DNA from 3 places in the Phreatobacter oligotrophus genome. Region 3 is predicted to be linked to each of the others. Evidence: riboswitches for the same ligand, from Rfam matches in the RefSeq annotation. Region 3 holds a riboswitch; each other region holds the start of a gene.

Region 1 (7,556 bases), on a different contig from region 3:
AGCAGGCGGAAGATGTTTTCGGTCATGATGACCGCGGCGTCGACGATGAGGCCGAAATCGACGGCGCCGACGGAGAGCAGGTTCGCCGATTCTCCACGGACCACCATCAGCGTCACGGCAAAGGCGAGCGCGAAGGGAATGGTCAGCGCGACGATGACCGCCGAGCGGAAATTGCCGAGGAACAGCCACTGCACGATGAAGATCAGCGCGATGCCGAAGGAGGCGCTGTGCAGCACCGTGTGCGTGGTGATGTCGATCAGTTCCTTGCGGTCATAGATGCGCTCGATGCGCACGCCGGGCGGCAGGATGCCGCCATTGTTGATCCGCTGGACCTCCGCGAGCACGCGCTCGATGGTCGGCCGGCTTTGCTCGCCGCGGCGCATCAGCACGATGCCCTGGACGATGTCGTCGTCATTGTTCTGGCCGGCGATGCCGAGGCGCGTCTTGTGGCCGATGGTGACGGTGGCGATATCGCGCACGCGCACCGCCGTGCCGCCGACATTGGCGACGAAGGTGTCGGCGAGGTCATCGAGGGAGGAGATGAGACCGACGCCGCGAATGACGCCGGACTGCGCGCCGAGCGACACGGTATTGCCGCCGACATTCTGGTTGGAATTCTGCAGCGCCGACATGAGCTGCGGCATGGTCAGGCCATAGGCCAGCAGCTTGTTGAAATCGACGGTGACCTCGTAGGCCTTGCTCTTGCCGCCCCAACCGATGGCGTCGACCACGCCGGGAATGGAGCGGAAGCGGCGCTGCAGCACCCAGTTCTGCAGGGTGTTGAGGTCGGTGACGGAATAATCGGGCGGGCCGACGAGCCGGTAGCGGAAGATCTCGCCGATCGGGCTGAGCGGTGAGATCTGCGGCTGCGCGCCGTTGGGCAGGCCGGACAGCAGCGACAGCTGGTTCAGCACGCGCTGCAGGGCGACCTCATAGGTCACGTCATAGGTGAACTGGAGCTTCACATCCGACAGGCCGAAGACCGAGGTCGTGCGGATGAGGCGGAGGTTCTGCAGGCCCGCCGTGACCGACTCGATCGGCACGGTGATGTAGCGCTCGATCTCCTCCGAGGAGAGGCCCGGCGCCTGGGTGATGACGTTCACCATCGGCGGCACGGGGTCGGGATAGGCCTCGATGTTGAGGCGCATGAACGCGATCGAGCCGGCGAGGCACAGGACACCGGCCAGCAGGACCATCAGGATCCGCTGGGACAGGGCGAACTCGAAAATCTTGTTCATGGCCCGGATCCGGTCAGCGGCGGAAGGCGGCGGTCATCTGGTCGATGAACAGGGCGCCGCGAACGACGACCTCCTCGCCGCCTTGCAGACCTTGCAAGATCTGCACCTGATCCCCGTCGGTGATGCCGGGCGTGACGCGCCGGAGTTCAGCGGTCTTGTCGGGGTGGGCGATCCAAACACGCGCCACCGGGCCTTCGTAGATCAGCGCGTTGCGCGGCACGGCGGGCGATGTCGCGGCCGCGCCGACCTGGATGGAGACACTGGCAAACATCTGCTGCTTCAGGACGCCCTGGGGATTGTCGACGGTGGCGCGGACCAGCAGGCGCTTCGAGGCCGGGTCGATGCTGGCGCTGATGAAGTCGAGGCGGGCGGCGAAAGCCTGGTTGCGCAGCGCGATGACGCGGAACTCGACCTGCGCGCCACGGCGCACGCGCGGCACGTCCTCCTCGCGCACGAAGATGTTGAGCCAGAGCGTGTCGAGGTCGTCGATGACGAAGACCGGTTCGCCGCCGCCGGACAGGAACTGGCCAGGGCTGACGCGGCGCGAGACGACCGTGCCGTCGGCCGGTGCGGGGATGGCGATCTCCGGGTTGATGCGGCGGTCGGCCCGGAAGCGGGCGATCTCCGCGTCGGTCTTGCCGAAGAGACGCAGGCGGTTTTCGAGGGCTTCCAGACCGGTGACGGCGGCGCGATGGTCCGCGCGAGCGTTCTCAAGGTCGGCGCGGGCCTGGTCGACGTCGCGCTGCGGCGCGGCGCGACCGGCGAAAAGATCCGACTGGCGCTTCTCGTTGATCTCGGCGAGGCGGAGCTGGGCCACCGCCTTGTCGAGATTGGAGATGGCCGCCACGAACTCGTTCTGCGTCGAGACCATGTCGTTGGCCAGCATGAACAGCAACGGCTGGCCGCGGCGCACCACGTCGCCGGCGATGACGGGCACCCGCGTGGTGCGACCGGCATAGGGCGAGATGACCGGCACGGCGCTGTTCTCGTCGATGGCGAGACGCCCCTCGGTGATGATCTGCTCGCGGAAGACGCGCGCCTCGACCTTCTGGGTGGCGAAGGTCGACCAGTCGGATTCGGAAATGCGGAAGCGGCCGTTGACCTGGGTGACGCGATCGGGCGCCTCGGTCGGCGATTCGGCCGCGGGTTTCGACGTGCCGAAAAGGCGCCCGAGAAACGACAGGTCGACGGCATGGGCGGGACTCGGCCCGAGAGCGAGAGCCGCGGGAACCAGCGCAACAAGCCAGAAAGTTCGGAGGATGGGCAGCACGGGGACCAGGCTTTCACGTCTTACCAGGCTACCCGCGAAGGGACGCCGTCGAGCAATGTTCCACTAGCCCGCTTCGGGCAATGGGTCAAAGGCGCGCAGCGTCGCCGCGTGAGCGCTGCGCGGGATAGTGCATTTGTGATGCAGTCAGGTGACAGAACGATGAGGAACAGGCGCGAGACGGCGGGATTGATGCGAGGAGCCACCTCACCAGGGAGAAACCTCATGGCCAAGACCAAGACCCTCGAAGACATGTTCGTGGACGGACTGAAGGACATCCTCTTCGCCGAGCGCCAGATCCTGCGCACCCTGCCGAAAATGGCGCGGGCGGCCCAGTCGCAGGAGCTCAAGGCGGCGATTGAGAAGCACAAGGACCAGACGGAAGGCCAGATCGAGCGCCTTGAAAAGGTTTTCGAGCAGATGGAGGTGGCGGCCCGCGGCAAGACCTGCCCGGCCATCCTCGGCATCATCGAGGAGGGCCAGGAGGTGCTGGAGGAGTTCAAGGGCAGCCCGGCCCTCGATGCCGGGATCGTCGCCTCGGCCCAGGCGGTCGAGCATTACGAGATCGCGCGCTACGGCACGCTGAAGGCCTGGGCCGACCGGCTCGGCGAGAAGGACGCCGCCCGCCTGCTGGCGGAGACCCTCGCCGAGGAGGAGCAGACCGATGCCGACCTCACCAAGCTCGCCAAGGGCAGCATCAACAGGCAGGCGACCGCCGAGGCGGCCTGAGGCTCCATGTCGGCGGGTCCGCTGCGGGCCCGCCGACGTTCAGGCCGCGACGCCGTCGACCCGGTGGGCGAGATTGTTGCAATAGCCGCGCGGGTTCCACGGCGCGGCGTCGAGGGGCTGGTCCCGGCCTGCAAGGTCCCGGGCGACGGCAACGAGCATCACAGGCCCTGCGGGAACAGCGAGGGCGGCCGAGAAGCGCCGCCAGGCGAAAGTGTCGGCGGCGGGCGCCAGATCCGCCTCGGTCCAAGTCGCGCCACCATCGGCGGAGAGGCGCACCCCCGCGACAGGCGTTGCCCCCGACCAGGCCCAGCCGGCGACGCCGAGGGGCCGTCCGACCGCGTGGGTGAAGCCTGCGGCCGGCGTGGTGATCAGCGATTTCACGGGCATGTCGGTGATCACCGCGAAATCGGCGGGATCGACCGCATCGCCCGGCCCGAGGGGCTTGATCGGCAGCCGGTAGTCGGTGCCGCGCATCTTCTCGCCGTCGTGCTCGCAGTCGCGGATCTCGAGACGGTCCAGCCATTTCTGCCAGGCCGATCCGGGATAGCCGGGCACCACGACCCTGAGCGGCCCGCCATGCAAGGCCGGCAGCGGTTCGCCGTTCATGGCGAAGGCGAGCAGCGTTTCCGGAGCGAGCGCCTTCTCAATCGGGATGCCGCGCGACAGGGCGGGCTTGCCGGGGGCGGTGAGGCTGCGGTCGGGGCTGTGATGGGCCGTGTAGATCGCCGCTTCGGTGAGCCCGGCCCGCTCCAGCACGTCGCGCATCCGCACCCCGGTCCAGCGGGCGCAGCCGACGGCGCCGTGGCGCCATTGCGCGCCGGGGACGGGCGGCGAAAGGAAGGCGCGGCCATTGCCGGCGCATTCGAGGACCGCCGTCACATCGACGACGGGGAAATCGCGGGCGAGGTCGGCGAGGGTCAGGGACAAGGGCCGGTGCACCTCGCCACTGACCTCCAGCCGCCAGTCCCCGGCCGCGCCGATGGCCGGCATGTCGCCGTTGTTGCGGACGAAAAAGGCATCCTCCGGCGTCAGCGCCGCGTCGAGGGCGGCTGCGTCCGGCTCCCCGTTGAGGGCGTCGTCGTCGAGCCAGCGCAGGCGCGGCTTGCTGGCGAGGACGGCATCGGGCGCCGGATGCGGCATGCGGGGGTGACCTCTGGCGGAAGCTGAGGGGAGCCTAGCTGCGCCCCCGCCCCGGTGCCAGCCCCGGGCGCCGCGACGGAGAACGGCGTTTCGTCACGCCCGCCCTCCGGAGAGGGTTCATCTCCCAGGCGGCGGTGAGCCCATCAGGTCCGAAGGAGCCCAATCGTCCCTGCCCGTCCCGGCCGCTCAGTCCGTCAGGCCGGCGCGCTGCCATCCTCCGGCGACCAGTCCGGCGGCGGCACCCGGGCGATGATGCCGCGCCGCATGGCCTCTGGACGGTCGCGCCAGGGCACGAAACCATGCGGGGCCTCGGCACAGGCCCTGGCCATGGCAACGACGTCACCGGCATCGCGGTCCGGATCGAGGTCGCCGAAGACGAAGGTGTAGCCGCCGGCCGCCGACAGCGAGATCGAGCAGATGCGCTTGCAGACGCTGAGGCACTGGGTCGGCCGCACGCGGCAGTCGGTCCCCTCGGCGGCGCTCGCCACGGCCTCGAAGAGCTTTCGGCCGGGCGCTTCGGCCAGTTCGGTGCCGGGCGCGCGGCAGGAGGTGCAGACGGTGACGATGACCGGCCCGGCGGGACGATCAGGGGATGGGGTGGTGGTCACGATGCAATATTCCCGGCGCCATGGCGCCAGATGCCAGCCCTGACGGTCGAGGCCCGGCATTCGGCCTCGCCAGCGCGCAACCCGTGCTCCCCGCCGGCTTGCGTCCATCAGCAGCACTATGAGCAGCCGGTCTCCTGGCTCGCGACTCAAGCGCCCCGCCGTCCTTCCCGGCCTTTCGGCCAGTGGCTCACGACAAGGGCTCGTCGCCTACAGTTGCGGGGGCAGCCGCGGCCTCGGGCGAACCCTCACCGCATTCCCGTTTCACCCGCCGGGGCGGGCACTGCTCGGCGCGGACAGTGCCACGGCCCCGCCGCCGGCTCAAGCCGCGGACCTCGGGACCGGCTTCCCTTTCGTCACGCACCCGTGAAGAGGACCGCGTAACGTCCGGGCCATTGTCGGCGAAACCGGAACATCGCGTCCAACCAGGGGGAACCGACGCCATGCAGACCGCCACCGCCACCAAGCCGACGTCCTTGATCGCCATTCCCGCCGTGCCCTCGGCCCGCACGCTGTGGAACCTCTTCCTCGGCGGCGCCGCCGGCCTGGGTTTCTGGGAGTTCTTCTCCGCCACCTTCACGCACTGGGCGGCGGGTTTCCCGCTGCAGCCGCCAGAGCTGGTCAAGTCGCTGTTCCAGCACCAGCTCGGACTCACCGTCAGCACCCCGATGGCGGAGCTGCTGCATGGGCTGACCGGCCTGATCTTCTATCCGATCGGCTACTACATCCTGTCGCGGGCCCTGCCCTGGCTCGGCGTCACGGCGGCCGGCTGGATCTGGGGCGTCGCGACCTATTTCATCGCGCTCGGCTTTTTCGCGCCGCTCGCCGGCCAGCCGTTCCTGCTCAACAACGTGCCGGTGCTCTCCTTCATGAGCCTCGTCGGCCATGCCATCTACGGCTACCTCGCGGCCATCGTCTTCGAGCGCTTCGAGGAGGGCCGATGAGCCCGGTTGCCGGCACGGCCGAGCCGAAGGGGCGCAGCCGCGACGCGCGGATCGACCTCGCGCGCGGCCTCACCATGCTCATCATCTTCGTCGCCCATGTGCCGGGCAACCTCTGGGCCGAGTTCATCCCGGCCCGGATGGGGTTCTCCTCGGGGGCGGAAGCCTTCGTGCTCTGCTCGGGTCTTGCCTGCGGCATCGCCTTCGGCGGCACCTTCCGCCGCGACGGCTGGGTCGCCGGCACGCGGCGGATCGGCAAGCGCGTCTGGCAGCTCTGGCTCGCACAGGTGCTGACCTTCGCGGGCTTCGCGGCGCTGATGCTGTCGATGGACGCCTGGCTCGGCGGCAGCACCTATGCCGCCCGCTACAGCCTCGCCTATCCCGTCGCCTCACCGTTAGAGGCGGTGCTGGGCCTCATGACCCTCACCTATGTGCCGGACTTCTTCGACATCCTGCCGCTCTACATCGTCCTGCTGGCCGCCGTGCCGCTGATGACCCTTGTCGCCGGCGCCTCGCGCTGGTTGGTGCTCGGCCTCTCGGCGGCGCTCTGGCTCTTTGTGCAGGTCTACCCGCTGAACCTCCCGGCCCATCCGGCGGGCAGCAAGCTCTGGTACTTCGACCCGCTGGCCTGGCAGTTCCTGTTCTTCCTCGGCTATGCGACGACGGTCGGGTGGCTCACGCCGCCGCGGGCGACGCCGGCCCGCATCGCCCTTGCCGCCGCCTTCATCCTCGGCTGCATCCCGCTGACCTTCTCGGGCGCCCATGCGGCCTTCCCGGCGCTTGGCGAGATCTACCGCGCGATCTATCCGGCCGAGGCGATCTCGACCCTGCATCCCCTCCGGCTCGTCCATGTGCTGGTGCTGGCCTGGCTCTTCGCGGCGTTGCTCGCGAGCCGGCGGTCGTCGCTCTTCGACGGTTCGCTGAAGCCGGTCCTCGCCGTCGGGCAACAATCGCTGACGACGTTCCTCACCGGCATCGTGCTGGCGGCGCTGGCCGGCGTCGCGCTGGACCTCACGGGCCGCGACGGCGCCACGACCGCCCTCGTGAACCTCACCGGCTGCGCCCTGCTCGTCGCCACGGCCTATGCCGCGCGCACTATCAAGGCATCGCTGAAGACCCCGAAGCCCACAGGAAAGGACAGGCCATGGCTCGCCACGCAGTGACGTTCTCCCGCCGCGCCCTTCTCGCCGGCGCCATGCTCGCCGTCCCCGCCGCGCGCGGCGCAAGGGCCGAGACGGGTCGCATCACCCTCATCGTGCCCTTCGCCGCGGGCGGGCCGACCGACATCGTCGCGCGGCTTGCCGCCGACGGCATGGCCCGCCATCTCGGCCGCGCGGTGATCGTCGAGAACGTCGCCGGTGCGGGCGGCGCGACCGGCACGCTGCGCGCGGCACGGTCGCGCCCCGACGGCACGACCATGGTGCTGGGTCAGATGGCGACCCATGCGCTGACCCCCATCCTCAATCCGCAGGCGGGCTATGACCCGCTGGCCGATTTCGTGCCCATCGGGCTCATCGCCAATGCGCCCATGGTGATTGCGGCGCGCAAGGGCGTGCCGGCCGCATCGCTGCGGGAGTTCCGTGATTTCGTGGCGGGAAGCGGCAATCGCCTGTCCTTCGGCCATGCCGGGCTCGGC
Region 2 (7,556 bases), on a different contig from region 3:
AGATGACCCAGCGCGCCGGCATGCCCATGCCGCGGCTGTTCATCATCCACGAGGACCAGCCCAACGCCTTCGCCACCGGCCGCAATCCCGAGAATGCCGCGGTCGCCGTGAACACGGGCCTCCTCAACATGCTCACGCGCGAGGAGGTGGCGGGCGTCGTCGCCCACGAGCTCGCCCATATCCGCAACCGCGACACGCTGACCATGACCATCACCGCGACGCTCGCCGGTGCGGTCTCCATGCTCGCCAATTTCGCGGCCTTCTCGGGCAGCAGCAACGACAACCGCAACGGCTTCGGCATCATCGGCACCATCGCCATGATGATCCTCGCACCGCTGGCCGCCTCCATCGTGCAGATGGCGATCTCCCGCTCGCGCGAATATGAGGCGGACAAGCTTGGCGCCGAGATCTGCGGCAACCCGATGTGGCTCGCCTCGGCGCTCGCCAAGATCGCCGGCGGCCACGCCATGACGGTGAACAACACCGCGGAGCACAATCCGCAGACCGCGCACATGTTCATCATCAACCCGCTGTCCGGCGAGCGGATGGACAATCTGTTCTCCACCCATCCGGACACCGGCAACCGCATCTCCGCGCTGCAGCAGCTCGCCCAGGCCTGGGGCGTCGGCTACCTGCCGCCGCAAGCCGCCGCCTGGGGCTCGCGCCAGGCCCGCGGCCCCTGGGGCTGAGGCCAGAGGAGCTAGAACGCTTGCCGCGGATGGGCATCCGCGCCTAAACGGGCGGCATGAGCAAGTTCCAAGGCGGCAAGCGCCCGTTCTTCCCGGCCCGCAAGCCCAAGGCCCCGCCGCCGCCCCCGCCCGGCCTGCCCGCACGGCGGCGCGCTTGCGACCTCGTCGAGGCGGTGCTGCTGCGCCGCCGCCCGCTCGACGAGGCGCTGGAGGAGCCGACGGATCTCTCGCCCCTCGACCGCGCGCTCGCCCGCAAGATCGCCGCGACGACTCTGCGCCGCCTCGGCTCCATCGATCGCCTGCTTGCAGAGCGCCTCGCGAAGGGCCTGCCCGAGGGCCTTCCGCGGCTAGAGACCGTGCTGCGCACCGCGGCCTGCCAGATCCTCTTCCTCGACGTGCCCGACTATGCCGCCGTCGACACGGCGGTGCGCATGGTCGAGGCCAACAAGAAGACGCAGGGCTTCGCCGGGCTCACCAATGCCGTGCTGCGTGGCCTTGCCCGCGACCGCGAGGCCGACCTCGCCAGCCTCGACCCGCTGGACGATCTCGCGCCCTGGCTGCGCGAGCGGTGGATCGCGGCCTATGGCGAGGCGACGACCCGCGCCATGGCCGCAGCCGTCATCCACGAGCCACCGCTGGACCTGACCGTCAAGGCGGACCCGGCCGGCTGGGCGCAGCGCCTCGGCGGCTCCCTGCTGCCGACAGGGTCCGTGCGCCTGCTGCCTGACGGCGCGGTGCCCGACCTCGGCGGCTTCGAGGACGGCGCCTGGTGGGTGCAGGACGCCGCCGCCGCCCTGCCCGCACGGCTGCTCGGCGACGTCACCGGCCTCGCCGTCGCCGACCTCTGCGCCGCCCCGGGCGGCAAGACCGCCCAGCTCGCCAGCGCCGGCGCCCGCGTCACCGCCGTCGACCGCAATGCGCGCCGCCTCGAACGTCTCGCCGAGAACATGGCGCGGCTGAAGCTCGACGTGACCATCCGCGCCGTCGACGCGCTGCAGCTCGACGGCACCTATGACGCCATCCTGCTCGATGCGCCCTGCACCGCCACCGGCACGCTGCGCGGCCATCCCGACGTCATGCACCTGAAGTCGGCCGCCGATGTGGACGGGCTCGCGCGCCTCCAGGCGCGGCTGCTCGACCGCCTCGCCGACCTGCTGAAACCGGGTGGCCGCGCGGTCTACTGCACCTGTTCGCTGGAGCCGGACGAGGGCGAGGCGCAGATTGCCGCACTGCTCGCACGGGAACAGCGCCTGGTGGTCGACCCCATCACCCCCGACGAGTTTCCCGGCATTGCCGATTTCGTCACGCCGGCAGGCCATTTGCGGACCTTGCCCAGCCATTGGCCGCATGATGAACCGCGCATGGCCGGTCTCGACGGCTTCTTTGCGGCCCGCCTGAAACGCATCGCCTGACCCCATCCCCGACTTGACGGCGCCGCGACAACACGGCGTTATGCGCATCGATATATTCGTGTGAGCATAACGAAATGCGCATCCTCGGCTTCACCCGCCGCATCCTGCCCCTGGTCCTGCTGGCCGGTGTCGCAAGCCCGTCCCGGGCACAGGAGACGCGCCCGCTGGTGGTCTTCGCCGCCGCGAGCCTGCAGACCGCCCTCACGGCCATCGCGGCCGACTGGCAGCGCGAGACGGGCAAGCGCGTGACCTTCTCCTTCGCGGCCTCCTCCGCCCTTGCGCGGCAGCTCGACCAGGGCGCCCCGGCGGATCTCTTCGCCTCGGCCGATCTCGACTGGATGGATTTTGCCGAACAGCGCCGCCTCATCCGCGCCGGGACCCGCCGCACCCTGCTCGGCAACAGCCTCGTCCTGGTCGAGCCGGTGAGCGAAACCCCCGTGGCCCTCGCCATCGCCCCTGGCTTTCCGCTGGCCGCGGCCATCGGCGCCTCCCGCCTCGCCACCGGCAATGTCCAGTCTGTCCCGGTCGGGCGCTATGCGCAGGCTGCGCTCACCGCCCTCGGCGTCTGGACGGAGGTCGCCCCGCGCATCGCCGGCGCCGACAATGTCCGCGCGGCGCTGGCCCTCGTGGCGCGCGGCGAGGCGCGCTTCGGCATCGTCTATGCGACCGATGCGAGGACCGAGCCGCGGGTGCGCGTCGTCGGCACGTTTCCCGCCGGCAGCCACCCGCCCATCGCCTATCCGGTCGCCGTGACGGCGGGCTCGACCCATCCGGACGCGGTCGCTTTCCTCGCCTATCTCGCCTCGCCGGCTGCCGTCCGGATCTTCGAGGCTGAAGGCTTCACGGTCCTGCGCTAGACCCACCCCATGTATGCGCTCTCGCTCACCCCCGAGGAATGGACGGCGATCGGCCTGAGCCTGCGCGTCGCGACCGTCGCGACGCTGGCCAGCCTGCCGCTCGGCATCCTCGCCGCCCTGCTGCTGGCGCGCGGGCGCTTTCCGGGAAAGAGCCTCGTGGATGCGCTCGTCCACCTGCCCCTGGTCCTGCCGCCGGTTGTCACCGGCTATGTCCTCCTGGTCCTTTTCGGCCGCCGCGGACCGATCGGGGCCTGGCTGGAATCAACCTTCGGCATCGTCCTCGCCTTCCGCTGGACCGGTGCGGCGCTTGCCTGCGCGGTCATGGGCTTCCCGCTGATGGTGCGCGCCGTGCGCCTGTCCATCGAGGCCATCGACACGCGGCTCGGCGAGGCCGCCGGCACGCTGGGCGCCTCCCCCGCCTGGGTCTTCCTCACCGTCACCCTGCCTTTGGCGCTCCCCGGAATCATTGCGGGGGCCGTGCTGTGCTTTGCCAAGGCGCTCGGCGAGTTCGGCGCGACCATCACCTTCGTCTCGAATATTCCCGGCGAGACCCAGACCCTGCCCTCAGCGATCTACAACGCCACCCAGGTGCCCGGGGGCGATGCCATCGCCTTCCGGCTGTCGATCGTCGCCGTCATCATCGCGCTGGCCGCCCTTGTCGCCTCGGAATGGCTGGCGCGGCGCAGCGGCAACCGTCACGGCGCGCCGGCATGATCCGCTTCGCCTGCCGCCTCACCCGCCCCGGCTTTGCCCTCGACGCCGCCTTCACCGCCGGGCCGGGCGTCACCGCCCTCTTCGGCCCGTCCGGCTCGGGCAAGTCCACGGTGATCCGCCTGCTCGCAGGCCTGGAGCGCCCGGAGGAGGGGCGCATCACCCTCGGCGACACCGTGCTGCTCGACACCGCGCGCCGCAGGACCGTGCCACCGCATCGCCGCCGCATCGGCCTCGTTTTCCAGGACGCGCTGCTCCTGCCCCATCTCTCGGTGAAGGCGAACCTCACCTATGGCCGCTGGTTCACGCCGCGCGGCGAACGGCGCATCGCCTTCGATCCGGTGGTGGAGGTGCTGGGCATCGGCCATTTGCTCGACCGGCGGCCGGCGACCCTGTCGGGAGGCGAACGCCAGCGCGTCGCCATCGGCCGCGCGCTGCTGGCGAGCCCGCGCCTGCTGCTGATGGACGAGCCGCTGGCCTCGCTCGACCAGGCGCGGCGCCAGGAGATCCTGCCCTTCATCGAGCGGCTGCGCGACGCCTTCGCCATCCCCGTGGTCTATGTCAGTCATGCCGTAGAGGAAGTGACGCGGCTCGCCAGTCATGTCGTGCGGCTCGAGGCGGGACGCGTGGTAGCCACCGGGACACCCTCCGAGGTCTTCGCCGCGGGGCTTGACCGGTCCGGTGGCGACCGCTTTGCCCTGCGGTCGGTGCTCACCGCCCGCGTGAAGCAGCGCCTGCCGGATTACGGCATCACCCTGCTCGATCATCCTGCCGGTGAGATCGTCGTGCCCGGCCTGCTGCCCCTCGGGGACGAGGTCGGCGTCGCCATTCGCGCCACCGACGTGGCGCTGGCCCGCGGCCCGGCCGGAGACCTGAGCACCCGCACGGTGCTGGACGGCACCGTCACCCGCGTCGAGGCGGACGCCAGCGGCCCCTTCGCCACCGTGACCGTGACGCTCACCGGCGGTGACGTGATCGTCGCGGCGGTGACGCGGCTCGCGGCCGCGGCGCTGGACCTCGCGCCGGGTGTTCCGATGAAGGCGCTGGTCAAGGCCGGCGCCATCGACGAGAGCGGATTGCCCGGCGCGGTGCCGAAAGCTCAGCCCGGCTGATCCGGCTCGTCCACCAGGTCGGTCTCGAAGGGCGCGAATTCCTCGCGGATCGCGGCGCGCGTGCGCTCCTCGACGCGCCGATAGGCGGCCACCAGGGCCCGTCCGAAATCGGTGAGCTTCGCCCCGCCGCCATGGCTGCCACCGGCGGAGGTGACCACGACGGGACGGCGGAACAGCCGGTTCACCTCGTCGACCAGCAGCCAGGCCCGCCGGTAGCTCATGCCGAGGTCGCGGCCGGCGGCTGAGATGGAACCGGTGCGGCCGATGGCCTCCAACAGGTCGGCCTTGCCCGGCCCGAGCCGCGTCGTGCCGGACAGCACGATTCGTAGGCGGAGTTCCGACCGCGCAAAGCGATCTTCCGTCGGCCGCCGCGGCACATCCGTGTCCTTGTCCGATCCCGGTTCGCCCATCGGCGAGCACTCCCCACGCCCCCGGTCTAGCAAGCCCGCCCCCGGGCGTCACCGATTCCCCGCGCCGACTTGTCCACAGCCCTCCCCCCTTAGGGGGGATCCCGATGCCCCTGCGGCACGGCTTGCGGCCGCCTGCGCCCCGTGGTTGTGATGGCGCTGCTCTGGGTGCCCGCCGCGAGGCGGGTGAAACGGGAATGCGGTGCGGGCCGAAAGGCCCCATGCCGCAGCTGCCCCCGCAACTGTAAGCGACGCCAAGCTCCACGCACCACTGGTCCTCCGGGACTGGGAAGGTTGGAGCCGGTCCCTCACCGGACCAGTCGCGAGCCAGGAGACCGGCCCAGAGTGTCCTTAGACCCCAAACTTCGGCGGTGGGCCGAAGAAGGTGACACATGGTTCGCGACCCTCTCCGGGCAAGGCTTGCCCTTGCCGCCGCTTACGCGGCTTTTTCTGCTGTTTCCACACCTGCTTTCAGCCAGTCTCCGCCACAACCACGCGAGACAGAGCTGCCCTCCGTCGACATCACGGTGACGGCCAACCGCTCGCCGACCGAGATCCAGCGCACCGGCAGCGCCATCACCGTCGTGCCGCGTGAGCAGCTGCAGGCCTCCAATCCCGGCTCGCTGGTCGACGTGCTGCGCACCGTGCCCGGCCTCGACGTGACCGAGACCGGCGGCCCCGGCGCCTCCACCACCGTCCGCCTGCGCGGCGCCAGTTCAGGCCAGACGCTGGTGCTCATCGATGGCGTCCGCGTCGGCGATCCGTCCTCGGCCAGCAGCGAGTTCGACCTGTCGATCCTGTCGCCCGCGCTGATCGACCGGATCGAGGTGCTGCGCGGCCCGCAAAGCGCCCTCTACGGCTCCGACGCCATGGGCGGCGTCATCAACATCATCACCAAGCGCGGCCTTGGGCCCACCGGCGCCTTCGCCCAGATCGAGGGCGGCAGCTACGGCACCGGCGCCGTCTCCGGCGGCATCCACGGGTCGCAGGGCCCCTGGAGCTACGCCGCCTCCGGCTCCTTCGCGCGCTCCGACGGCTTCTCCCGCTACGGCTATCGCATCAGCCGCTTCGACCCCGCGGTCACCGCGGGCTACGATGCCGACGGCTACGACCGCTACAGCGGCTACGGCCGGTTCGGCTACGATCCCGGCACCGGTTTCCGCTTCGAGGCGGGCGTGATGGCGAGCGCCACCCGCTCCGAATATGACGCCGCCTCCGGCAAGTATCCCGATACGCCGAACGTCGCCTTCCGCCGCTTCTACCAGATCTACGGCCGTGGCTCGTGGGACACGCTGGACGGCGCGCTGACCCACGCCATCACCACCTTCTTCGCGCGGTCCGAGCGCATCTTCCGCGAGGTGCGCTACGGGTCAAACCAGACGCCGGCGCAGACCACCTCGACGCTCTCCGAATATTACGGCCAGCGCGTCGGCGCCGAGTACCAGGGCGACCTGCGTCTGGGTCTCGCCGGACGCGTCACGTTCGGCGCCCGGCTGGAGCGCGAGACGGCGGAGACCTTCTCGGAACGCTACCTGCCGACGCCGATCGCCCGCGCCTCGACGCTGGAGGCCGGACAGAACACCCGCGCCCTCTTCGCCCTGTGGCAATTGCCGCTCGGCGAGCGGCTGGACCTGTCCATCGGCGGCCGCATCGACGACGTGGTCGGCGTGGCGCGCTTCGCCACCTGGCGCGGCACGCTGGCCTATCGCATCACCGAGACCGGAACGAAGCTGCGCGCCAGCGCCGGCACGGGCGGCAAGGCGCCGACCCTGTTCCAGCTCTACGCGCCGATCTACGGTAATCCGAACCTCCAGGCCGAGACCAGCCTCGGCTTCGACGCCGGCATCGACCAGTCCATCCTCGGCGGCCGCGGCACCCTGTCGGTCACCGCCTTCACCAACCGCTTCTCGAACCTGATCGAGTACAACGCGCTGACCAGCAGCTATTTCAACGTGGCGCGGGCCGAGACCCGCGGCGTCGAGATGGCGGCAAGCTTCGTGCTCTGGCCGGATGTCGTGAGGATGCGGGCCGGCTGGACCTATCTCGAGGCCAAGGATCTTACCACGGGCCTCACCCTCGCCCGCCGTCCGCGCAATGTCGGCACCCTCGGCTTCGTGGTGACGCCGACGCCGGCCTGGAGCATCGAGCCCTCCATGACCTACGTCTCGCAGCGCTATTCCGGCAGCGGCGAGACCCTGCGCCTCAACCCCTACATGCGGTTTGACCTGAGGACCTCCTACCAGATCGACAAGACCTGGACCGCCTTTGCGCGGGTCGAGAACCTCACCAATGTCCGCTATGAGGAGGTCTACAACTACGGCACGGCCGGCCGCTCCTTCTATGCCGGCCTGAGGGCGAACTGGTGAGT
Region 3 (7,556 bases):
AGCACGTCCATGCTGGTCAACGGCCTGATCGACCTCGGCTATCTCGCCGCCCTGCCCGACCGGCGCGTGCAGCCGACGCAGCGCGTCTCGGTGCTTGGCCGGTGGATCGACGAGCGCATCACCGACGGACGGGTCGCCCGCCTGATGGAAGAGCTCGGCGAGGCGACGGGCGAGACGATCCTCCTCGGCATCGCCAGCGACGTGCACGTCGTCTACATCGCCGTGCGCCCGGCAACGCGCGCCATGCGCCTCCACATTCCCGCCGGCACGCGGCGTCCCCTCGCCGAATCGGGCATGGGCCTGACGCTGCTCTCCGCCATGCCGGAAGAGGAGATCGCCCGCCGGATCGCCCGGGCGGAGCTGTCGCGGGAGGCGGACCGGCCGCCGCTCGACCCCGCCACGATCCACGCCGAGATCGCGGCCATCCGCCGCCGCGGCCATGCGCTGTCCGCAAGCCGCATCGTTCCGGGGGCCGGCATCGTCTGCACGCTGCTTCCGGCAGCAGCCGGCGCCCAGCCCATGGCCATCGGCATCGGCGGCCAGGCCTTCGAGGTGGTTGAGCGCGAGGAGGCCTTCGCCGCCCTCCTCCACCGGGAGATCGCCCGGCATTTCACGCCCTGACCTCGGCGGGTTCACCGGCGAGTAACCAATCCGCAGCCCAGGCTCACCTAAGGGCATGTTTACGCGGCCAAATTCACAGAACATTTAGCGCTAATTGCCCAGAAATTGGCCAGAACAGGGGGAACCCCCTGCCCAAGGACCAGCGCCAATGATCGCCCGCCCCTCCGTCCCGACTGCGCCGCGGCGTCTGATGCGGCTTGCCCGCTCCGCCCGGCATGTGCTGCGGCGGTTCCGCACAGACCGTTCCGGCGCCATCGTCCAGCTCTTCGCCGTTGCCCTGCTGCCGATCATCGGCATTGCCGGCGGCGCGGTCGACTACACCATGGCGAGCGGCCGCAAGGTGCGCCTTCAGAGCGCCCTCGACGCCGCCACCCTCGCCGCCACCCGCTCGGTGACGGCCAGCTCGACCAACGCCCAGATCACCCAGATCGTTCGCAACCATCTTAACGCCAACCTCGATTTCGGCGCGCAGGTGTCGCTCACCGTCGTGGTCGATGCGGCCGCCCGCAAGGTCGACGCCAGCGCCACGCTGGCCCACCAGCCCTATCTGCTGCCGGTGATCGGCATCTCCTCGATTCCGGTTGGCGCGCAGTCCTCATCGCAGCTCGGCCGCGCCCTGATCGAGGTCGCCCTCGTCCTCGACAATTCCGGCTCCATGGCCGGCTCGCGCATCACCACGCTACGCTCGTCGGCGACCGACCTGATGAAAAAGGTCCTCGACATGGCCTATATCCAGGGCGACGCGAAGGTGGCCGTCGTGCCCTTCGCCTCCATGGTCAATGTCGGATCGAACAATGCCGGCGCGAGCTGGATCGACAGCCAAGGCACCTCGCCCATCCACAACGAGAATTTCTCGACCGGCGTAAGCCGCCTGACGCTCTATTCGCAGATGCGCAACGTCTCCTGGGGCGGCTGCGTCGAGGCGCGGCCCTCGCCGCACGATGTCACCGACACCGCGCCCACCAGCGGCAACCCGGCGACGCTCTTCGTCCCCAGCTTCGCGCCGGACGAGCCCGACGAGGGCACCTGGTGGTCGTTCTACAACAACTACCTGGGCGACGGCTCCTGCCAGACCGGGCTTGGCACCGACACGCTATCCCGCCAGCGCCGCACCTGCAAATACAACGGCGCCACGCCCGACACCTCGCTCGCCAACGGCACGCGGCGCGGGCCCAACCAGCTCTGCGACTCCAACCCGATCATTCCCCTGACCGCCAGCCAGACGACGCTGACCACCGCGCTGACGGCGATGCCGGCCTATGGCGGCACCAACCTGCACGAGGCGGTGATGTGGGGCTGGCGGGTGCTGTCACCCGAGCCGCCCTTCACCGAGGGCCGCGCCTACAACACCGCCGACAACCGCAAGATCATGGTGCTGATGACCGATGGCGCCAACGACGCGATCGGCCTGCCGAACATGAACGGCTCGTTCTATTCGGCCTATGGCTATTCAGCGGCCGGCCGCCTCGGCACCACCTCCAGCAACCGCTCGGACATCGTCGCCAAGATGAACGAGAAGACGCTGACGGCCTGCACCAACGCCAAGGCGCTGGGCATCCAGATCTACACGGTGGGCTTCTACGTCACCGATGCGACCGCGCAGTCCATCCTGCAGCAATGCGCCACCAACCCGTCCATGGCGCTGCTGGCCGATTCCGACCAGGGCCTCGCCAATGCCTTCGACGCCATCGGCGACCACATCAAGCGCCTGCGCCTGACGAACTGACAAGGGAACTGGTGCCGGCTGAGGGGATCGAACCCCCGACCTTCGGTTTACAAAACCGCTGCACTACCGCTGTGCTAAGCCGGCCACCGTGCCCTTCGCCTACCAATGGTGGCCGCCTGTGGCAAGACGGCCGTTGCCGCACCCGCGACTCCACGGCACTATGGGGTCTTCACCGGCGGTTAACCCTTCACGCGCCTTATGGATGCCTCTTTTGTTTGGCTCCTGTGCGGCCATCGTCGGCGGTTCGCTCCGCCGCTCGGTCGCTGCGCAGCCCTCCCCCGAGGGAACGGCGATGATGGTTCGCTGCTGCTTCGATGGGGGGAACGTGCCAAAGCGTGACGAGGCCGTTGCGTATGCGTAACCTGACCCGCGACCCCGTGCGTGGTGCCCGTTCGGCGCGCGCCGACGCCCCCCGCTTCCCCTGGTTCACCGTGCTTGCGCTGTCGGCGGGTCTTGCCGGCCTCGCGACGCTGGCCCTGAAGACGCGCACGATCGAGCGCGCCGAGGCCGCGACCGCGCCGGTGACCATCGGCGCCGGGCAGCCTGCTCTGGTGACGCTCGGCTCCTTCGCGCCGCTGCTGGATCCCGCCTACGACCTCGGCGCCGGCCGCCAGACCTTCGCCACGGCCCGCCCCCTCGCCGCCCATATCCACGCGCCGGCTCCCGCGGCGCAGGCCGCCCCTGCCCTGCCGACCGGCCCGCTGGTGCTGGCGAGCCTGCCCGGCCGCGATGTCGGTCTCGAGAGCCGGCCGGGCCTGCCGCTTGCCCCCATGCCGCTCGCCCGTCCGGGCAGCGCCGGCGCCGCCGCCGCCGAGGAGGACGAGGACGGCCCCGACACGACCCTGGTCGCGCCGCTGCCGATGCGCCGGCCCTCCGACGCGCCCGCCGCCGCCGCGACACCCGAAGCGCCGCGCATCGCCACCCGCCGCAACGGCCGCGAGCAGCAGGCCGCCGCCGCGCCCGCTCCGGCCCAGCCGGATGGCCGCAACTTCTTCGAGCGCCTCTTCGGCCCCCGCCGCGACGGCCAGGGCGACGGCCCGCAGCTCGCCTATGCCCCGAGCGACGGCAATCTCGGCACCGATGCCGGGGCCTCCCGCGGTGGCGGCCTCGGCGGCGGTTTCTCCTTCGGGATCGGCGGCCCGGCGCCGCGTCCGCCCATGGGCGTCGCGATCTATGACATCGGCTCGCGCATGGTCTACCTGCCGAACGGCGAGAAGCTGGAGGCCCAGTCCGGCCTCGGCGCCTATCGCAACGACGTCCGCTATGCCCATGTGCGGATGCGCGGCCCGACCCCGCCGCATGTCTATGACCTGACCGAGCGCGAGGCACTGTTCCACGGCGTGCGCGCCATCCGCCTCAACCCGGTTGGCGGCAGCCAGGCCATCCATGGCCGCGCCGGCCTGCTCGCCCACACCTACCTGCTCGGGCCGAACGGCGACTCCAACGGCTGCATCTCCATCAAGGACTACGATCGCTTCCTGCAGGCCTTCCTGCGCGGCGAAATCCGCCGGCTGATCGTGGTGCGGGACCGCACCGAGGCGGTGGCCGCCGTGGCCCGCGCCAACACCCGCGTCTCCTCGCGCTGAGGCGCGGGAGAAACAAGCGGTCACATTCATGTGACAAGCACTGGACGGCGGGCCGGTTCCGGCAATTTACTGCCTCGCCGTCCGCATACCTGTCGGCGGCTGCGCCCCTGTCGGAGGACACCATGACCACGATCAATCGCCGCCATGCCCTCGCCACCGGCGCTGCGGCCCTCGCCGCCCCGGCTTTCCTCACCGCCGCCTCCCGCGAGACCTTCGCCCAGGCTGCCGCCGCGGCCGTCCAGGCCCCCGGCTTCTACCGCTACAAGGTCGGCGACATCACCGTCACCGCCATCAATGACGGCTTCTTCGCCCGTCCGCTCGAGGGCTTCGTCCGCAATGCCGAGCTGCCGGCGGTTCAGGCTGCCATGGCCTCGGCCTTCCTGCCGACCAATGCCGTCCCGATCCCCTTCAACACCCTCGTCGTCGAGACCGGCGGCAAGGTCGTCCTGCTCGACACCGGCAACGGCAATACCGGCGCTCCGACCTCGGGCACCTGGATGGCGAATTTCCGCGCCGCCGGCTTCGATCCGGCCACCGTCTCCTCGGTGATCATCAGCCACTTCCACGGCGACCACATCAACGGCATCCGCCTGCGCGACGGCACCGCCGTCTTCCCGAATGCCGAGATCCAGGTTCCGGAGCCGGAATGGGCCTTCTGGATGTCGGACGAGCGCATGAACGCCGCTCCGGAGGCCATGCGCGGCGCCTTCCAGAACTGCCGCCGCGTCTTCTCGCCGGTCGCCTCCGCCGTGAAGCAGTTCAAGCCGGGCGCGGAAGTGGCCCCGGGCGTGACCTCGATGCCGGCCTATGGCCACTCGCCGGGCCACAGCGTGTTCATGATCTCCTCGGGCAATGCCAAGCTCGTCTACATGGCGGACGTGACCAACCACCCCGCCCTCTTCGTGCGCAATCCCGACTGGTCGGCGATCTTCGACATGGATGCCGATGCCGCCCGCGCGACCCGTCGCCAGCTGCTCGACATGGCGGCGAGCGAGAAGACCCGCGTGCACTTCTACCACGCGCCCTTCCCGTCCAACGGCTACATCGCCAAGGACGGCGCCGGTTTCCAGCTCGTCCCGGCCCAGTGGACCCCGTCCATCTGACCTGACGCCCAGCGCTCTGATCGGAAGGCCCGCCGGCAACGGCGGGCCTTTCGCATGGGGGCATCCGCTTGCCGCCGGATTGACACATTGTCGCAACCCGGCGCATTCATGGGGCACGCGACGGCGGCCGCCCGCAAGGGACGGCCACGGGAATGCGGTGCGTGGCGGGCCTCATGGCCCTCCGCAAGGCCGCAGCTGCCCCCGCAACTGTAAGCGGTGAGCCCTCCCCCATCAGCCACTGACGCCCCGTTCGGGCTTCGGGAAGGCGGGGACCGGGCGACGACCCGCGAGCCAGGAGACCGGCCGACGCGACGTCACTGTCCGTGCGTGCGGGAGGCGCGCCCGGGAGCGGTCCCTTCCGCTTGATCCGTGACACCACCGTCGCGGACGTTTGGCCTCTTCAGGCCGGAATTCCGCGACCATCTGGGTCCGCAGCGGAGTTCCGCCATGCCTGTCGTTTCCCGTCTCCCCCGTCGTCAACGTCTTTCCGTTCTGCTCGCCACGGCGGCGGTGATTCTCGTTCCCGGTCCCGTCGCAGCGCAGCAGCCGCCGCTCCCCGCGGCGCAACTGCCCGAAATCACCGTGTTCGGCGCCAGCAACGTGCCGCTGGAGGCCCCGCGCGTCGGCTCGGCCGTCACCGTCATCACCGCCGAGGACATCGCCAACCAGGGCGCGGCAAGCGTCCCGGACGTGCTGCGCCTCGTGCCCGGCGTCGCCGTCAACCAGTCCGGCGGCCGCGGCAGCCTCACCCAGACGCGCGTGCGCGGCGCCGAATCCAACCAGGTCCTGGTGGTGGTCGACGGCATTCCCATCAACGACGTGAACTCGGGCGATGCCGACCTCGCCAACCTGCCGGTGGACAGCATCGCGCGGATCGAGGTGATCCGTGGCCCGCAATCCGGTATCTGGGGCCCCAATGCCCAGGCTGGCGTCATCTCCATCACCACCAAGTCGGGCCGCGGCCTCGCCAAGCCTGAGCTGACGGCGCGGATCGAGGGCGGGTCCTTCGGCACGCTCCAGGGCTCGGCGACCGTCCGCGGCGCGCAGGGTCCCTTCCACGCCGCCATCTCCATTTCGGGCCTGCGCTCCGGCGGCTTCGTCGTCGCGCCCGGCACCACGCGGCCCAACGGCTCGGACATGGGCTCGCTCTCCGCCAAGATCGGCGCGGACCTTGCCGACTGGTTCGACGTCGAGGGCGTGTTCCGGATGGTCAGCCGCAGCGGCTTCTACAATCCCGGCAACACCGCCTTCGGACCGGGCTTCGTCACCGATCCGAACTACGGCTTCCTTGCCGCCGGCACCGGGCGCAACACCGCCAACGACATCCAGGGCCGTGTCGCCGCCACTGCCAAGCTGCTCGACGGGGCCTGGACGCATCGCTTCTCCGCCGACACCTCGCAGCAGTCGACCAATGCCCGCGACAGCTATGTCTCGGCCTTCGGCTTCCTCGAGAGCCAGGGCTTCTGGTCGCGCACCGAGCGCAACCGGGCGGAGTACCGCTCGGCCTATACGTTCGAGACGCCCGGCCTGCTCGGCGCCCGCCACACCGTCGTCGGCGGCGCCGACATCACCCGCGAGCATTTCCGCTACTACTACGAGAGCGATGGTTTCTTCGGGCCCTTCGTCAACGACACCTATGCCGGCGCGGGCCGCTCGCGCGAGCGCAAGGGCCTGTTCGGCGAGTATCTCGTCAGCCTGCCGACCGGCCTGTCGCTCTCCGGCGCGCTCCGCCAGGACTGGAACTCTGCCTTCCGCAATGCGCTGACCTGGCGCGTGACGGCGGCCCAGACGCTTGGCACCGGCACGAAGCTGCACGCATCGATCGGCAAGGGCGTGACCAACCCGACCTTCTTCGAGCTCTTCGGCTTCTTCGCCAATTTCACCGGCAACCCGACGCTGCGGCCTGAACATTCCATCGGCTGGGATGCCGGCATCGAGCAGCGCTGGTTCGGCGGCAAGCTCGTGACCGACGTCACCTATTTCCGCGCCAGCGTGCGCGATGCCATCGTCCAGTCCGGCGGCACGGCGATCAACCTGCCCTTCGAGACGACCCGCCAGGGCGTCGAGGTGGCAGTGACGGCGCGCCCGCTCGGCTGGCTGTCGATCACCGGCTCCTACACCTACACGGACACCCAGTCGGCCGAACTCGTCGGCGGCGTCTATGTCGGCAAGGAGGCGCTGCGCCGTCCGCGCCATGCCGCGAGCCTCTCGGCGGTGGCGACCCTGCCGGACGACAAGACGAAGGTCACAGTCACCGTCGCCCACAACGGCACCATGCGGGACAGCTTCTTCGGGCCGGCCGGCGCCACGGACGTGCGGCTCGGCGCCTACACGCTGGTGGGCGCGCAGATCTCCCACGAACTCAACCGCAATGCGACCGTCTATGTGCGCGGCGAAAACCTCTTCGGCCAGCGCTACCAGGAGGTCTTCGGCTACCAGGGGCCGGGCGCTGCCGTCTATGCCGGCATGCGCGTGAAGCTCGGCGGCGAGTGAGCCGCCGCGCCGCGGTTTAAACCGTTT

The links. A riboswitch is a leader RNA that binds a small molecule or an ion and turns the genes downstream of it on or off. The one in region 3 is predicted to bind cobalamin.
Region 1: it holds a riboswitch for cobalamin, as region 3 does, so the genes downstream of both, C8P69_RS21300 (DUF1636 family protein) here and C8P69_RS20585 (TonB-dependent receptor plug domain-containing protein) in region 3, are expected to answer to the same signal.
Region 2: it holds a riboswitch for cobalamin, as region 3 does, so the genes downstream of both, C8P69_RS07945 (TonB-dependent receptor plug domain-containing protein) here and C8P69_RS20585 (TonB-dependent receptor plug domain-containing protein) in region 3, are expected to answer to the same signal.

The regions. Positions count from the first base shown of each region.
Region 1 is NZ_PZZL01000017.1:23,039-30,594, reverse strand. Features, by position in the region: gene C8P69_RS21320 (efflux RND transporter permease subunit) at 1-1,238, opposite strand, end outside; gene C8P69_RS21315 (efflux RND transporter periplasmic adaptor subunit) at 1,252-2,508, opposite strand; gene C8P69_RS21310 (YciE/YciF ferroxidase family protein) at 2,731-3,234, shown strand; gene C8P69_RS21305 (sulfite oxidase) at 3,274-4,374, opposite strand; gene C8P69_RS21300 (DUF1636 family protein) at 4,569-4,982, opposite strand; cobalamin riboswitch at 5,090-5,282, opposite strand; gene C8P69_RS21295 (hypothetical protein) at 5,423-5,923, shown strand; gene C8P69_RS21290 (OpgC family protein) at 5,920-7,083, shown strand; gene C8P69_RS21285 (Bug family tripartite tricarboxylate transporter substrate binding protein) at 7,065-7,556, shown strand, end outside.
Region 2 is NZ_PZZL01000003.1:152,757-160,312, forward strand. Features, by position in the region: gene htpX (zinc metalloprotease HtpX) at 1-689, shown strand, start outside; gene C8P69_RS07920 (RsmB/NOP family class I SAM-dependent RNA methyltransferase) at 746-2,101, shown strand; gene modA (molybdate ABC transporter substrate-binding protein) at 2,176-2,958, shown strand; gene modB (molybdate ABC transporter permease subunit) at 2,968-3,672, shown strand; gene modC (molybdenum ABC transporter ATP-binding protein) at 3,669-4,781, shown strand; gene C8P69_RS07940 (winged helix-turn-helix domain-containing protein) at 4,769-5,191, opposite strand; cobalamin riboswitch at 5,338-5,546, shown strand; gene C8P69_RS07945 (TonB-dependent receptor plug domain-containing protein) at 5,716-7,554, shown strand.
Region 3 is NZ_PZZL01000013.1:24,234-31,789, reverse strand. Features, by position in the region: gene C8P69_RS20610 (IclR family transcriptional regulator) at 1-621, shown strand, start outside; gene C8P69_RS20605 (TadE/TadG family type IV pilus assembly protein) at 770-2,347, shown strand; tRNA gene C8P69_RS20600 (tRNA-Thr) at 2,357-2,431, opposite strand; gene C8P69_RS20595 (DUF2778 domain-containing protein) at 2,701-3,933, shown strand; gene C8P69_RS20590 (MBL fold metallo-hydrolase) at 4,056-5,036, shown strand; cobalamin riboswitch at 5,141-5,358, shown strand; gene C8P69_RS20585 (TonB-dependent receptor plug domain-containing protein) at 5,484-7,529, shown strand.